2 linked regions of the Hydrogenophilus thermoluteolus genome follow. The protein of the gene in region 2 interacts with the protein of the main gene of each other region in a pairwise test. Links are inferred from orthologs where the notes say so. Each region holds a gene or a part of one and is shown on either strand. Other genes may lie near its edges.

The links. The genes of interacting proteins can lie anywhere in the genome.
Region 1: the proteins of ftsA (region 2) and HPTL_RS00510 interact in binary tests that used the Escherichia coli proteins (3 or more experiments, as listed by UniProt). The link is inferred for Hydrogenophilus thermoluteolus from one-to-one orthologs.

The regions. Positions count from the first base shown.
Region 1 is NZ_AP018558.1:106,358-109,409, reverse strand. Bases 1-2,981 are described here. They hold HPTL_RS00510 (rod shape-determining protein), read right to left. Parts: upstream 2,021-2,981; coding sequence 980-2,020; downstream 1-979. Other genes in these bases: gatA (Asp-tRNA(Asn)/Glu-tRNA(Gln) amidotransferase subunit GatA), read left to right, coding at 2,409-2,981; gatC (Asp-tRNA(Asn)/Glu-tRNA(Gln) amidotransferase subunit GatC), read left to right, coding at 2,122-2,412; mreC (rod shape-determining protein MreC), read right to left, coding at 135-983; mreD (rod shape-determining protein MreD), read right to left, coding at 1-128. In the rest of the region: more of gatA, read left to right, coding at 2,982-3,052. UniProt on the Escherichia coli protein: Forms membrane-associated dynamic filaments that are essential for cell shape determination. Acts by regulating cell wall synthesis and cell elongation, and thus cell shape.
Region 2 is NZ_AP018558.1:823,720-826,790, reverse strand. The notes cover bases 2-3,001. They hold ftsA (cell division protein FtsA), read right to left. Parts: upstream 2,111-3,001; coding sequence 893-2,110; downstream 2-892. Other genes in these bases: HPTL_RS04010 (D-alanine--D-alanine ligase), read right to left, coding at 2,871-3,001; HPTL_RS04015 (cell division protein FtsQ/DivIB), read right to left, coding at 2,107-2,886; ftsZ (cell division protein FtsZ), read right to left, coding at 2-846. In the rest of the region: more of ftsZ, read right to left, coding at 1-1; more of HPTL_RS04010, read right to left, coding at 3,002-3,071. UniProt on the Escherichia coli protein: Essential cell division protein that assists in the assembly of the Z ring. May serve as the principal membrane anchor for the Z ring.

The sequences.
Region 1 (3,052 bases), 720 kb from region 2 along the record:
GGACCCCAAACCGTGGTCCAAGGACGGGGGATGAGATCGAGCGCCAACGCGCCCAGGAGCGTCACGATCATCCACGCTCGGCTGGGCGGCGACAGCAGTTCGCGCGAACGGTGGGTCGGCTGTTCCATCGTCGCTTACGGCGCCACCGTTTCGTCGCGCACGAGCACGAGCAACTGCCGCCACTGCGCTCCGGCTTCGAACGGCGTGACGAACACCAGCGGCTCGGCTTGCCCCCGTTCGATACGCGTCACGCGCCCCACAGGTAACCCGACCGGGTAGAGGCCGTCCAATCCTGAGGTCACCACCTCGTCTCCTTCGGCAACCACCCATTCGCCCAACACGTCGCGCAGCTGCAGTTCCCCCTCTCCGCGCCCCCACAAAATGCCGCGCATCCCGGTGCGCGCGACCATCACCGGGATCCGCATTCGCTCGTGCGTGATCAGCGTCACCTCACTCACCAACGGCTGCACCCGCGTCACCTGACCGACCAACCCCTTCGCCGCAGCGACCGCAAGTCCGGGTCGAATACCGTGGTTGCTGCCGCGGTCGATCACGATGCGACGGGAAAAGGGATCGGGCGAATCGTAGAGCACCTGAGCCGGGAGCAAACGGGTTCCGGGCATCGGCGCAAAGCCCAACAACGCACGCAGCCGGTCGTTTTCCCGCCGCGCCGCCGCGCCCTCCCAGATTTGCGCCGACAAGATCAGCAACTGGCGGCGCAGTTCGGCGTTCTCTTGTTGCAGCGCAACAACGTCGATCGTCGTTCGCTCCAGCATCTCCCAGACGCGAAACGGCCACTGCCCCGCAGCGACCAATGGTCGAACCAGCACGGAGACGCCATCGCGTAACGGTGTGAGCCAGTCGAAGCGGGCGTCGGCGACCATCACCGCGATCGCGACGAGCGTCGCCAACCACGCACGCGTCGTGAGCGGCAGCGACCGGCGGAACGAAAGGTGCGTCGCGGCCGAATCAGCCACGGTCATTCATGGGTGAAAATCGTATCCAGGAGATCGACCTTTTCGAGCGCCGCACCGCACCCCCGCGCAACGCAGGTGAGCGGATCGTCGGCGACGAAGACCGGCAACCCTGTCTCCTCCTGGATCAAGCGGTCGATGTCTTTGAGGAGCGCGCCACCGCCCGTCAACACGATCCCGCGCTCCGCGATATCGGCACCCAGCTCAGGCGGAGTCTGTTCCAACGCGATCTTCACCGCGGAGACGATCTGATTGAGCGGTTCCTGGATCGCTTCACGCACTTCGTTCGACGAAACCGTAAAAGCACGCGGAATCCCTTCGGCCAAGTTACGCCCCTTCACTTCGATCTCGAGCACCTCGGCGGTCGGAAACGCGGTTCCGATCGCTTTTTTGATCATCTCGGCCGTCGCCTCGCCGATCAACATCCCGTAATTGCGGCGAATGTAATTGACGATCGCATCGTCGAACTTGTCGCCACCGACACGGATCGACCCGGAATAGACCATCCCACCGAGCGCGATCACGCCGACTTCGGTCGTACCCCCGCCGATATCGACGACCATCGAACCGGTGGGCTCGGCAACCGGCAACCCTGCGCCGATCGCCGCGGCCATCGGCTCTTCGATCAGATAGACCTTGCTGGCGCCAGCAGCAAGCGCCGCGTCACGAATCGCACGCCGCTCCACCTGCGTCGACCCACACGGTACACAGATGATGATGCGCGGCGACGGTGCAATCAATTTCGACGCATGGACCTTTTTGATGAACTGTTTGATCATCTGCTCGGTGACGATGAAATCGGCGATCACGCCGTCCTTCATCGGGCGGATCGCCTCCAAATTGCCGGGCGTCTTACCGAGCATCTCTTTTGCGGTCTTACCGACCGCCTGGATCGTCTTCTTTCCGGTACTGGCATCGACGCGAATCGCTACCACCGACGGCTCGTCGAGCACGATGCCGCGGCCGCGCATATAGATCAACGTGTTGGCTGTGCCCAGATCGATCGCCAGGTCGTTGGAGAACCACGAACGCAAAAAGCCAAACATACGAATTCCTCGAACGAGAAGAAGCACCGATCGTGCTTCGCAAATGCCCATGCGATATGATACCCTACCGCGTTTCCGATTGTGACGACACGGTTCGAACCATGGCGTTTACCACCGAAGCGATTCACCGTTTGGCCGCGCTGGCGCGGCTTGCGCTTTCTGATGCCGAAGCCGAACAGATGGCGCACGAACTCGACGGCGTCTTCGCCCTCCTGGACCAACTGCAAAACGCTCCGACCGAAGGGGTCGAGCCGCTGGCGCACCCCTTGGAGCTCACGCAACGGCTGCGTGACGACGTCGTCACCGAACCCGACCGGCGCGACGCGCTGATGGCATTGGCCCCGCTTGCCGAAAACGGCCTCTACCTGGTTCCCAAGGTCATCGAATCATGAATGCGCAGCACCCCCTTACCATCAGCCAATTGCGCCGCGCCTTCGCCGAAGGGAAAACCACTCCCGAAGCGGTGGCGCGCGCAGCCTGCGAACGGGCGCACGCATTGCAGCCTACCCTCAACGCCTTCATCACGATCGCCGACGACGCGACGCTCGCCGCACGGCTGACCGAACTCGCTGGCGCATCCCAGGCCTCCGGGCCTCTTGCCGGGATCCCGATCGCGCACAAAGACCTCTTTTGTACCACGGAATTCCCAACCACCGCGGCGTCGAAAATGCTCGACGGTTACCACTCACCGTTCGATGCAACGGTCGTTACGCGTCTCAAAGCGGCGGGAACCGTGACGGTCGGCAAAACGAACCTCGACGAATTCGCGATGGGTTCGGCAAACGCGCACAGTTATTTTGGTCCGTGCCGCAACCCGTGGGCAACCGACCGCGTCCCGGGCGGTTCGTCAGGTGGCTCGGCCGCAGCGGTCGCGGCCGGGATCGTCCCCGCGGCGACGGGAACCGACACCGGCGGGAGCGTGCGCCAACCCGCAGCGCACTGCGGCGTGACCGGACTGAAACCGACGTACGGACTGGTGAGCCGCTGGGGGATGATCGCCTACGCCTCCTCGTTCGACCAAGCCGGAGTCTT
Region 2 (3,071 bases):
CCGCACGGCGTCACGCACTTCGCTCATCTTGAGCGAGCTGCGGCTTGCGGTGATGTTGATCAAGACACACCGAGCGCCAGAGAGTTCGGTCCCCTCAAGGAGCGGGCTCACCGCTGCCTGTTCGGCGGCGACGCGGGCCCGATCGACTCCGCTTGCCTCTGCCGAACCCATCATCGCCCGTCCCATCTCCGCCATCGCGGTGCGCACGTCTTGGAAGTCGACGTTCACCATACCGGGAACATTGATGATTTCGGCGATCCCGGCAACTGCGTTTTTGAGGACATCGTCGGCGGCTTTGAAGCACGCTTCGAACGGGGCATCGTCGCCGAACACTTCCAGCAGCCGATCGTTCAAGACCACAATCAACGAATCGACGTGGCGCGTGAGCTCTTCGATCCCGCTTTCAGCAACGCGGTCGCGATTTTCGAATTCGAACGGTTTGGTGACCACCGCAACGGTGAGGATCCCCATCTCTTTCGCGATCTCAGCGATCACAGGCGCCGCACCGGTTCCTGTTCCCCCACCCATCCCGGCGGTGATGAAAATCATGTGCGCACCGTCGAGCGCTTCGGCGATTTGGTCTCGACTTTCGAACGCCGCTTCCCGCCCCGCTTCCGGTTTCGACCCGGCACCGAGACCACTGCGTCCCAATTGGACTTTGGTTGGCGCGAGCGCACGGGAGAGCGCTTGCGCGTCGGTGTTGATCGCGACGAACTCGACGCCAGCTACCCCCTCACGGATCATGTGATCGACCGCGTTACACCCGGCCCCGCCGACGCCCAAAACACGAATGACTGTTTTCGCCTCTGCCGATTCGACCACCTCTTCCAATGCGTGCAGTGCCATGACCCTTCTCCCTGACTTTGTTCGATTCTAACCGATTTATCGCCAATCAACGATTTTCTGTGCCAAAAAACCAACGCAGCAACTGCGCGAACCACCCGGACCGCCGTTTGGTCCAAACCGCAGCATCCCCCCATTGTGCGTGCAGCAGACCACTGACCGCAGCATACGCAGGATCCTCCCACTTTTCGGCTTCATTGCTCAAATAGGGAATTCCCACTCGCGCCGGTGCTCCGAAAACGGCTTCCGCCAGATCCGAAATGCCGCTCAATTTCGCGCTTCCCCCGGTCAGGACTACGCCGGCGCTGATCTGCTCTTCGAGCCCCTGCTCGCGCAGCGTTTCCAACGCCATTTCGAAAATCTCCTCGACGCGCGGGTGGATCACGTCGACGAGCCGCTGCCGCGCCAAACGCCGCGGGGGGCGGTCGCCAATCGCCGGGGCATCGACGAACTCATCCATCGCCACCCAGTCGTAGGATGCCGCGCCGTACGCACATTTGAGCCGTTCCGCGTCGGCAGCGGGGGTGCGCAGCGCCATCGCGATGTCATGGGTGATGCGATCCCCACCCAGCGGCAACGCGGTGCAATACCGAACCGCTCCTTGCGCATAGACCACCATATCGGTCGTCCCGGCGCCGATATCGAGGAGCAACACGCCCAGCGCTTTTTCGTCTTCGGTAAGCACCGCTTGCGCCGCAGCCAGCCCTTGCACCATCAACGTGGTCAAATTCAACCCCGCGCGACGAATACATTTCACCAAATTGTGCGTTGCGCTCTTCAATCCGGTGACGACATGCACCCGTACCGCCAGTTTTCGTCCGCTCATCCCCACCGGGTTCGCGATTCCGCCCAGATCGTCGAGTACGAACTCCTGCACCAGCGCGTGCAACAATTGGCGATCTTCGGCAAGCGGCAGCTGTTTGGCGGCCTCCAAGACGCGCGCGACATCCTGTTCGGAGACTTCCGCACCGTGCACGGGCACGATCCCTTCGTTGTCCAAGCAAGCGAGGTGTGCGCCGCTGATCGTCGCGCGTACCTCCGAAAAGTTCGTTTCGATTTTCTCTTGCAACGTTTCGGCAACGCGAGCAACCACGGCCAACGTGGCGTCGATATTGACGACCATGCCGTGCCGCAACCCCATCCCTGTGGGCACTTCGACCAGGTGCAAGACGTCGACGCCCCCCTCGGGGCGTCGGCGTGCTACGACCGCTACGGTTTTCGCGGTACCGATATCGAGGGCAAGAAAAGGGGCTGTCCGTTCGCTCATCCGTGTCTATCCTGTTCGGCTGCGGGCGCAGGGGGTAACGAGACCGCGAAAGCCTGATCGTGGCGCAAGTCGACGCGGGTTGGCATCGCCCCCAAACGGCTGACCAACTGCGGCCAACGCTGGCTCAGCCACGCCACCCGCTGTTTCGCTGCTGCAGGTGAGGCGACGGTTCCCAGGAACCATTCGACGGGTTCGACGAAGGTCACCGTGATCGCACCCAATGGGGACAGCGTGATTCCGCTGAGGTGTAACGTATCGGGCAAGACTGGTGCAACCACTCGAAGGTTGCGAAACGCGTCGACCAATTGCGCCTCGTGTGCGGCAAGCCAAATCTCTTCGCCATTTTCGGGGGAAAGCCGATCTTGGAATGGGCGCCCTTGCGCGTCGATCCAGCGCCATGTGCCGTCATCCAAATTGCGCCAGCGCAATACCGGTTTGCGCAACGCCAACTCGATCACCAGTCGGTCCGGCCAAACGCGCTCCACCCGAACCCGATCGACGACGGGAAACGCCTTCAATTGCCGCTCGATGCGGATCAGATCGACTTCCCAGAGCGCCTGCCCGCGCACCTGCTGCGTCACCGTCTCGACCACCTGTTCCGGATCGATCTGGGCAACCGACCCTTCGGCCACCATCAGCGCAACCTCTCGAACCGGCACGAAGAGCCGCTCCCGCACCAGAGCCAACAAGCCAAGCCCCCAGACGAGCAACGCCCCTGCGAACGCAACTTTCGCGCCCAACCGCCACCGTTGCACGCCACTCAACCGTGCGCGCACGAAAAGCCCCCTTTGAGCCGCGCCGTTTCGAGAATGCGCACACAGAGTTGGTCGAAATCCAGACACACGGCACGCGCCGCCATCGGGACCAACGAATGGTCGGTCATACCGGGCGCCGTATTCATTTCGAGCAATTTCGCCTCGCTCCCGTCCCAGAGAAGATCGACACGGCCCCATCCTTCACA